3 regions of the Actinoplanes octamycinicus genome follow, and region 2 is predicted to be linked to each of the others. Evidence: riboswitches for the same ligand, from Rfam matches in the RefSeq annotation. Region 2 holds a riboswitch; each other region holds the start of a gene.
The links. Region 2 has a riboswitch for cyclic di-AMP ahead of BJY16_RS27680 (C40 family peptidase). Riboswitches for the same ligand answer to the same signal wherever they lie in the genome.
Positions count from the first base shown of each region.

Region 1: linked by a shared signal. The riboswitch ahead of BJY16_RS21545 (C40 family peptidase) and the one ahead of BJY16_RS27680 (C40 family peptidase) in region 2 are both predicted to bind cyclic di-AMP.
Region 3: linked by a shared signal. The riboswitch ahead of BJY16_RS10215 (coiled-coil domain-containing protein) and the one ahead of BJY16_RS27680 (C40 family peptidase) in region 2 are both predicted to bind cyclic di-AMP.

Region 1 is NZ_JACHNB010000001.1:4,927,669-4,930,931, reverse strand. Features, by position in the region: gene BJY16_RS21555 (epoxide hydrolase family protein) at 1-350, opposite strand, end outside; gene BJY16_RS21550 (MarR family winged helix-turn-helix transcriptional regulator) at 404-835, shown strand; gene BJY16_RS21545 (C40 family peptidase) at 895-1,857, opposite strand; cyclic di-AMP (ydaO/yuaA leader) riboswitch at 1,873-2,006, opposite strand; gene BJY16_RS21540 (M56 family metallopeptidase) at 2,120-3,037, opposite strand; gene BJY16_RS21535 (BlaI/MecI/CopY family transcriptional regulator) at 3,034-3,263, opposite strand, start outside.
Region 2 is NZ_JACHNB010000001.1:6,256,972-6,260,234, reverse strand. Features, by position in the region: gene BJY16_RS27685 (MFS transporter) at 1-954, opposite strand, end outside; cyclic di-AMP (ydaO/yuaA leader) riboswitch at 1,465-1,601, shown strand; gene BJY16_RS27680 (C40 family peptidase) at 1,608-2,243, shown strand; gene BJY16_RS27675 (SDR family oxidoreductase) at 2,334-3,095, opposite strand; gene BJY16_RS27670 (helix-turn-helix transcriptional regulator) at 3,200-3,263, shown strand, end outside.
Region 3 is NZ_JACHNB010000001.1:2,263,730-2,266,992, forward strand. Features, by position in the region: gene BJY16_RS10210 (glycoside hydrolase family 65 protein) at 1-768, shown strand, start outside; gene BJY16_RS10215 (coiled-coil domain-containing protein) at 826-1,863, opposite strand; cyclic di-AMP (ydaO/yuaA leader) riboswitch at 1,869-2,000, opposite strand; cyclic di-AMP (ydaO/yuaA leader) riboswitch at 2,209-2,345, shown strand; gene BJY16_RS10220 (coiled-coil domain-containing protein) at 2,351-3,263, shown strand, end outside.

The DNA.
Region 1 (3,263 bases), 1.3 Mb from region 2:
TGGAAGTGCTCGGCGAGCCGGTCGACGACGTCGAGGAACTCGACGGTGGAGCCGGGCCAGCCGTGGGTGAGCACGATCGGCAGCGCGGCCGGGTCGGGGTGCCGCAGGTGCATGAAGTCGACCCGGTCGCCGCCGATCTCGGTGACGAACTGCGGGTACGCGTTCAGCTCGTCCTCGTGGGCGCGCCAGTCGAACTTGAGCCATCGGTCGGCGAGGGCACGGACCCGGGCGAGCGGGATGCCGTAGTCGTCGCCGGCGCCGGGCAGCTCGTCGGGCCAGCGGGTGCGGGACAGCCGGTCGGCCAGGTCGTCGAGATCGGACTGCGGGAGATGGAGCCGGAATTCGTTCATACGACTAACGTTAGAGCATCTAACGTTAGTCAGTCCAATGTTACGCTGGACACATGGACCATCTGCCGAGCTGGCTGCTCACCCAGACCGCCGCGCACGCGCACCGGCTGGTCGGCGACGGATTCGCCGCGGTGGGGGCGCGCGGTTATCACTACCGCTTGCTGGAGTCGCTGCTCGCCGACGGGCCGGCCAGCCAGGCGGCGCTCGGGCGGCGCACCGGCATCCACCTCAGCGACCTGGTGGGCGCGCTCAACGAGCTGGAGGCGGACGGCTATGTGGCGCGCTCGCCCGACCCGGCGGACCGGCGGCGCAACGTCATCACGGTGACCGAGAAGGGTCAGGAGCGGGCGCGGGAGCTGGCCGAGCGGGCGGCGGCGATCCAGGACGAGTTGCTGGCGCCGCTGACCGCGCAGGAGCGCGACCAGTTCACCGCGCTGCTGAGGAAAGTGCTGGCCGGCGCTTCCGGCCGTACGCCAGGGGTGTGAAAGAGACAGGGCCGCTCCCGGAGAAAACCGGAAGCGGCCCTGTCACCTGAGCCGGAGCGCTAGCCCGCGGGCCGGCGATAGCCGGCGATCGGACCGCGATCGATCGTCGCCATCCGCACGTGGTCGCCCGTGTGCGGAGCGTGCACCACCATGCCGCCACCGATGTAGATCGCCACATGGTGCACGTCGGAGTAGTAGAAGACCAGGTCACCCGGCCTCAACTCGCTCCGGCTCACCGATTTCGTGGACCCCCACTGGTCCTTGGTGTAGTGCTCGAGATGCACGCCGACGGCCTTCCACGCCTCTTTCGTCAGACCCGAGCAGTCGTAGCTGTTCGGACCCTCGGAACCGAAGACGTAGGGCTTGCCGATCAGGTCGCAGGCCCGCTGCGCGGCCCGGCCACCCTTGTCGTTGGTGTAGTCCACCGGGCACGGACCGGTCTTGAACGGACCGTCGTCCGTGTCGCCGTACGCCTTGATCCGCAGTTTCTGCAGGGAGGTGATCTCCTTCTCGATCGCCGACTTCTTGGTCTTGAGGTCGGTGTCCCGAGTGGCGATCTCGGACGCCAGAGCGTCCAGTTTCTCCTTGTCGGCTGCGTACTTGTCGCGGAGCTTCACGACGTCGCCGATCGACTCCTGACGGTCGCTGGCCAGCTGCTCGAGGAGCGAGAGCTTCTCGGTCAGCGCGTTCGGATCACCGCTGAGGATCGCGCCGAGGGCGCTCGGCGGACCCTGCATGTAGGCGTCCGAGGCCAGGCCGCGCACCTCCACCAGGGCCGCGTCGACCTGCTTCTGCAGCGGAGCGAGCGTCTGGTTCAGCTGCTTCTGCTGCTTCTGCAGTTTGAGGAGCTTGCCGTGCACGTCGTTGTAGTCCTCGATGACGGGCTCGAGCTCGTTCCACTGCTTGTCGATCTGATCTTCGACGCTGCCCGGCGAGGGCGTGGCGTGGGCAACGACAGGTCCGGTGAGAACGAGTCCGGCAGCGGCCACCGCGAAAAGCAGGCCGCGTAGTCCGCGTTTCACGTAGGTGCGTTGTCCTTTCTTCCACTCGGCCGCCGACCGGGTTAGCTGACGGGTTCGAGCGGGAAGCACGCCCGGCCGCGGGAACGCGGCTTCACCCCACACACCTGGGTCCCCGGCTCGCCGTTGCGGCGATTAGGCGGTGGTTCGTCAGATCGGCCGGTTGGACGATGGGGGGCTGCCGAACCGGGGACCACCGTACTCGGATCATGCGGGCAAATGAAGCTTGCCCGCGTGGCGATACCGCCCGCACAGCGAGCGGCACTCAGAGTGACCGGAACGGCCAGGCATCCAGGGCCTGCCCCAGCCAGGGCACCACCAGAATCACCGTGGGTAACACCAGCAGACCGGCTGCGGCGACCCCGGCGAGCACCGACAGACCCCTCGAGGTGGGCGCCGGACCGGCCAGCCGGTCGAGCCTGCGGGAGCGCGATTCACCCGCCGGGTCGGCCGGGGCCTCCTCCGCCAGGGGGACGGCGTCGGACAGCCGGGCCAGCGCGGCGCGCAGCGGGACCGGCCCGGTCCGCCGCCGGGCCGCGTCGTCGGCCACCATCTCCAGCAGCAGATGCACCGCGTCCAGCGGCGCCCGGGACCGCAGCGGGCGCGGCACCGCCTGGTAGAACGCGGTGAACGACTCCATCACCAGCTCGTGCCGGTGCCGCAGGTGCGCCTGCTCGTGGGCGAGCACCGCGTCCACCTGCTCGCGGTCCAGGATCCGCAGCACCGCGTCGCTGAGCACCACCCGGGGCTCCCGGCCGGGCACGCAGTAGGCCAGCGGCAGCGCGCCGTCCAGCACCCGCACCTCGGCGCCGCCCAGCTCGCGGTGCCGCTCCACCCGGTCCAGCAGGTCGACCAGGGTGCGGTGCCGCTCGCGGCGGGCCCGGGCCCGGGCACTCACCCGGATCAGCGAGATCAGCAGCCGGATCACGATGGTGGCCGCGACCGCCAGCGAGAACACCAGCGCCGCCACGGTCCACGGGTGATCGGCGCCGGCCGCCCGGGTCAGCTCCTCCGGGGCGGCCAGGACCACGCCGAGCGCGCAGAGCACCGCGGTCAGGGTGAGCGCCTGCCAGAGCAGGACGGCGGCGACCGGGGCGCGGTCCGGCCAGCGGGCGCCGGCCAGAACGCCCGGGACGACCAGCGACAGGGTCAGCCCGAGGGTTCCGAGGAGGAGTGCGGTCACGTCTCTTTCGGCGTCGCGTTCAGGGCGGCTTGGATCGCGCCGGGGGGCAGCTGACCGAGGAAGTATGCCAGCGCGGCGTCCTGATCGGGGGACGCGCTCAGGGCGTCGAGCATCACGGCCGCGGTCATCTCCTCACGGGACTGGGCCGCGGCGTACTGGTAAGCCCTGTCCGCTTTCATCTGGACGACCAGCTTCTTCTTGGCGAGACGGTCCAGGACCGTCATCA
Region 2 (3,263 bases):
GACGACGATCATCCCGAGCATGATGAGGACGGTCATCGGCAGCAGGGCGGCACCGCTCGGGAAGGCCCGGAAGCCGAGCACCTGCTGCAGGTAGAGGTTGAGGAAGAACCACATCGGGATCCACGCCGCGCCGAGCAGCAGCTGGGCCAGGTTCGCCGCGGACAGGTTCCGGTTCGCGAAGATCGACAGCCGGACCAGCGGCTCCCGGCGGCGGGCCTGGATGACCAGGAACCCGGCGAGCAGGATCGCGGCGCCGCCCAGGGTGAGCCACGTCGAGGCGGCGGTCCAGCCGGCTTCCGGGGCGCGGACGATGGCGTAGACGGCGGCGGCCAGCCCACCGGTGACGGTGAGCGCGCCGGCCACGTCGAGGCGGCCGGGACGGTTCCCGCCGGCCGGCATCAGCGCCGGGGTGGCGACCAGGGCGAGCGCGGCGACCGGGATGTTCAGGTAGAACACCCAGGGCCAGCTGACGTATTCGGTGATCACGCCGCCGAGGAAGACACCCGCGGTGCCGCCGGCCGGGGCGGCCGCGCCGTACAGGGCAAGCGCCTTGGTCAGCTCGGCCGGCTGGCTACCGAAGAGCATCATCAGCAGGGTCAGCGCCGACGGAGCGATCAGCGCGGCACCGGCGCCCTGCACAGCACGGGCGGCCAATTCCACCTCGACGCCACCGGCGAGGCCGGCCAGGGCCGAGCCGGCCAGCAGCACCGCCCAGCCGGTAGCGAAGATCCGGCGGGCGCCGTACAGGTCGGACAGCCGGCCGCCGAGCAGCAGCAGGCCGCCGAACGCGACGACGTAGGCGTTGAAGACCCAGGACAGGTCGCTCGGGGTGAAGCCGAGATCGTCGCGCATCCGCGGAAGCGCGACGCCGATGATCGAGGTGTCCATGATCACGATGAACTGGGCGAGGGCGATGAGCGCGAGGGCCCACCACCGTTGCGGACTGCGGGACATGACCGAACCTCCTAAGTACCCCCAGGGGGTATCCGTTGTTCGGCGCTATTGTTACCCCCGGGGGGTATTGGCGGTCAAGGGCCACCCCTCGATTGACTGCCACACCACACTCGCGAGGGTCCGATCGGACGATCGGTCAGGATCGCCGCGCCGTTCGTCGGGTGGACGCGGTGGATCGGACGACCATCATCGAGGCCACGCAGAGCGACGACCCAGGGATCTCCGTGTTCCCTTTCACAGATCAATATCACCGGTAAGCCACCGGACGGACACAGTGCGTATCGGCAAACCTCGCAGCGCCCTTCCAAACCGGACAGCAGCCACCGCGACAATCACCGTTCGTGAGGTCGGCGGCGGGCAGCCGTCGCCGCGACCTGAGCTATCAAGGATGAGCGGCGGGCATCTGCTCGCCGATCGTGCCGACTGGACCACGCCGAGCCCTGCCCCGGTCCGGAGGTACGCATCCGCATGACGAGTCATGAGGCAATCGGGGGCAGGGACGGGGGAACCACACATCGGTCCCCGACCGGCACGCCGTCCACGGCGGTCCGGCGGGAGGACCTTGGGGTGAAGCCGCGTACCGCGGCCGGGCAATCCTTCGCGCCCGAATCCGACAGCTAACCTCGCAGGCGTGCCGGAGGGATTCCTTCACCGTGCGCGTAAGCACCTCGAGCCGGCCCGCCCGTACCCTGGGAACCGGCACTGTCGCCCTGTCCGTCGGCCTCGGCCTTCTCGCCGGCGGGCTCGGTACACCACAGTCGGTCTCCGCCGCCCCGCCCGCGTTGAAAGCCGCGCCGCAGGCGTTGCACGCCGCACCGCAGGCGTTGCACGCCGCCCCGACAGCGTCGAATCTCGCCGCCGCCCGGGCGATGCCGCAGGTCAGCGCGGTGGCGATCCGGACCACCGGCACCGTCAACGCGGCCGCCAAGGCACAGCTGGCCGGCAACCGGGTCATCACGGAGGCCGCCAAGCACAAGGGCAAGCGCTACCTGTTCGGCGCCGCCGGACCGAAGCGGTTCGACTGCTCCGGCTTCACCCTGTACGTCTACAAGAAGGCGGTCGGCAAGAAGCTGCCGCACAAGGCGAACCTGCAGCAGCGGTACGGCAAGGCCGTGGCCAAGTCCAAGGCGCGGCCCGGTGACCTGATCATCATCCGCAGCGGCTCCTACGGCACGCACGCCGGCATCTACGCCGGCGGCGGCAAGATGTGGGCGGCCCCGCGGACCGGCAAGACGGTCACCAAGCAGAAGATCTGGGGCAAGAGCTACGTGGTCAGGCGCCTGGTCTGACCCCGGGCACGACGTCCGCGGCGGCCATCACATGGCCGCCGCGGCGTGCGCGCCGAAGCCGGATCCCCGCGGCTGCGGGACCTGCCGGACTCAGGCCTGCGGCGTGGGCAGGACGATCACCTGGCGCAGGTTGACGTGGCGGGGCCGGGAGACGGTGTACGCCACGAGGTCGGCGACGTCCTCGGAGCGCAGCGCCGGCAGCACCTGGTACATCTCCCCCACCCGACCGGCGATCTCGGTGTTGTCGATGTGCCCGCTCAGTTCGGTGTCGGTGAGGCCGGGTTCGATGTTCGTCACCCGGACCATCTCCGAGCCCAGTTCGGTGCGCAGCGCCGCGGAGAGCTGCGTGACGCCGGCCTTCGTCGCCGCGTAGACGGCGAAGGTCGGGAACATCGCATGCGCGGCGATGGAGGAGACGTTCACCAGATCGGCGGTCCGGCCGGCGGACGCGGCGGCCCGCAGGCCCGGCAGGAAGGCGCGGATGACGCGCAGCGTGCCGGTCAGATTGGTGTCGATCATGCGGGCCCACTCGTCGTCGCGGCCGTCGGCGATCGGGTTCGGCAGCATCACCCCGGCGGCGTTGACGATCAGGTCGGCGGGCCCGAACGCCGCGGTGACCTGTTCGGCCGCCGCGTTCACCGCGGCGGCGTCGGTGATGTCGGCCGGCACTGCCAGCGCGGTGCCACCCGCGGCTCGGATCTTGGCGGCCAGCTCGTCGAGACGGTCGCGACGGCGGGCCAGCAGCGCCACCCGGGCGCCGGCGGCGGCGACCAGTTCGGCGGTGGCGGCGCCGATGCCGCTGGCGGCTCCGGTGATGACGGCGGTGCGGTTCTGCAGGTCGTAGCTGTTCATGCCGACAAGCGTCAGCGGGTTCGCGCCCGGTGGGCAGGGGCGCGTCGTTACCTGGGTCTGACAGACCTACGTTACGGCCGGCGGCGCGAGGCAGAATGATCGTCATGAGCGTCCGGGAGTCAGAGATCGGAGCGTTCCTGCGCGCGCGGCGGGCCGCCATCCGGCCGG
Region 3 (3,263 bases), 4.0 Mb from region 2:
CGGGACGCGGCGGCGGCCGTGCACATCCCGTACGACAAGGAGCTCGGCGTCCACCAGCAGTGCGAGGGCTTCACCCGGCTGCAGGAGTGGGACTTCGAGAACACTCCGCCGGAGGGTTACCCGCTGCTGCTCAACTACCCGTACTTCGACCTGTACCGCAAGCAGGTGGTCAAGCAGGCCGACCTGGTGATGGCGATGTACATCCGGGGTGACGCGTTCACCCCGGAGGAGAAGACCCGCAACTTCGCCTACTACGACGCGCGGACCGTCCGGGACTCGTCGCTGTCGGCGTGCATCCAGGCGGTGATGGCGGCCGAGACCGGGCACCTCGAGCTGGCCCACGACTACCTGGGCGAGGCCGCCCTGATGGACCTGCACGACCTGCACCAGAACGCGCGGGACGGCGTGCACGTGGCGTCCCTCGCGGGTTCCTGGATCGCGCTGGTCGCCGGTCTCGGCGGCATGCGTGACTTCAACGGTCAGCTGTCGTTCGCGCCGCGGCTGCCCAGCCGGATCAACAACCTGGACTTCTCGCTGCTCTGGCGGGGTCTGCGGCTGCGGGTCAACGTCACCGCCGAGGAGGTCACCTACTCGCTGCGCAACGGCGGCGGCTCGGCCCGGCTGACCCTGCTGCACCACGGCAAGGAGATCGAGGTGACCCAGGTGCGGCCGGTGACCATGGCGATCCCGTCGGCCGGACCGGTCGGCCCGGCGCCGGCCCAGCCGGCCGGGCGGGCCCCGGTGCGGCGCGCCACCCCGCATCACTGAGGCGATACGACAACGGCCCCTCACCCGCAAGGGTGGGGGCCGTTCTCGGTGGCTCGATTACAGCAGTGACACGTGCACGTGGTCGGTGTGATCACTCGGCCCGTGGTAGGCGTGCCAGTTGTTCGTCGCCGGGAACCAGATCTGCTTGTACCAGATCACGTAGTAGATGCCGAGGCGGTCGGCGTTGCGCACCAGGAACGCGGTGAGGTCGTTGCCGTACCGCATCATCTTGTTGTTGCCGGTCGCCGAGGAGAACCCGCTCTTCTGCAGGGACCAATCGCAGGCCCGGCCTTTCGGGTGCTCGAACGGGCCGCCGTCGCGGTGGCAGCCGACGAACAGGTCGAAGCCGGCTTTCCGCACCTCCTTGTAGAGGTGCAGGGTGCGCTTGGTGATGCAACCGTCGGTGGTCGGGTCCTTCTGGTTGCACGACTCCGGCGAGAAACCGCCGTCGGAGTTGCGCGGCGCCGGTGCGGCGGTCGCGGATTTCGCGTCGACGAAGCCGGCGGTGATGGTCTTGTTGATGCCGGTGCCGCCACCGAGCAGCTCGAGCTGGTCCTCGGCCGAGTCGTGCAGCTTCTTCTGCACCGAGAGCTGCTGCTCCTCGTTCTTCAGCTCGGCGTCGAGGCGCTGCTTGTCGGCGGTGATGCCCTGCAGCAGCGTGTTCAGCTCGTGCAGTTTCTCGTCGTGGACCTTGTTGATCTCCTCGAGCGAGACCGCCTTGTCCAGGAAGTCCGAGGAGTCGTTGGCCCGCAGCAGGAAGCTCAGCGAGCTCAGGTTGCCGATCTGGTACTGCTGCTTGGCGATCGCGTTGACCTCGGGGACCAGCTGGTCGCGCCGGGCCTCCGCGGTCTTGATCTGAGCGGCCAGCTGGATCTGGGTCTTCTTCGACTTCGCGACCGCTGCCTTGGCGTTCACGAACCGGCGGTTCGTGGTCTCGATCTGGTCGGAGAGGTCGTCGCTCGCCTCTCCCTCCTCAGCGGTCGAGCCGCTACCTCCAGGAGCGGCGTGTGCCGGGGTGACCGGGGCCACGAATATCGCGGCGGTCACCAGCGGCGCCAGGGCAAGCGTCAGCCACCGGCGGGGACGTGCGGTCATCAACAATCCTTCCTTGTCACCGCCGACCGGGTTAGCTGACGGGTTCGGGACGGAAGCTATCCCTACCGCATAACGCGGATTCACCCCAACTACCTGGTTCCCCGGCTCGCCTTTCGACGATTGGGCGGCGGCCTGCCGGCAACTCGGGGGCGGTGCCGTCCTGGCAGGACCGGCGGCCAGTTTACCTGAGATATCACGGGACATCAGGGTCCGGAAAACCGTCAAAATTGTTACTGCACAACGACTTTCCGTAATGGCGTCACCACTCGTGACCGGGCCGTCGCCATCGGTACGAGAACTGTCGATTCGTCGATCGCCTGGGGTATGGTCGTCGCGGTTCCCGCGCGGGGACCGCCGCCTAATCGCATAACGCGCGAGCCGGGGATCCACATTTCTTCCGGGGCGAATCCGCATCCCGCGGTAGGGATCTCCTTCATCCCGAGCCCGTCAGCTAACCCGGCCGGCGGCCGACGGAAGGAAACAGCCAGTGCAGCACGTGACTGCGCGGCGACGATGGGCGGCCTTTCTGACGCTCCTGATCGCCGCATGCGGGATCGCCGGGGTCGCCGGGCCGGCCGCCGCCGCGCCCCGCCCCCTGGCCGCGCCGGGCGAGTCCGGCGACGACGGCGAGGGCGGCTCCAAGTCCCTGCTCGACAAACTCGACGAGGCCTCCAAGGGCTACGTCGCGGCCAAGGCCAAGCTGGCCAAGTCCAAGCAGCAGCAGACCGCGCTGGCCGCCGAGCTGAAGAAGCTGGACGCGGCCCTCGGCCCGCAGCAGGCGGCGCTCAACAAGTACGCCGAGCAGGCGTACTCGATGGGCCGGCTCGGCCCGCTCAGCGCGCTGCTCGGCGCCGACTCGTCGGCCGGCTTCCTGGACCGGGCCCAGCTGCTGACCACCGTGGCGGCCCGGCAGAACGCGGCGATCGCCGACCTGAAGACCACCCGGACCGACCGGCAGGCCGCCAAGACCGGGATCGACGCCGCCGTCATCGACCAGCAGAAGCAGGTCAACGTGATGGCCAAGCGCAAGGCCCAGGCCGAGCAGGCGCTCAAGGACGCCGACCAGGGCGGGGACTCCGGTGACGACGACTCCGGCAGCGGCAGTGGCAGTGGCAGCGCGGACGCCGACAAGCCGGGCAGCCTGAGCGGCGGCTGCGTGCCGGACCCGACCACCGACGGCTGCATCAGCAAGCGTCTGCTCTTCGCCATGCAGCAGGCGCAGAAGGCCGGGTTCACCCGCTACGTCGCCTGCTACCGGCCGCAGAACAGCGGGGAGCACCCGAAGGGCCGGGCCTGCGACTTCGCCGCCGACAAGAACGGGTTCGGCGGGGTGGCGACCGGCTCCAGCAAGACCTACGGCACCGACCTGGCGAACTACTTCATCCACAACGCGGACACGC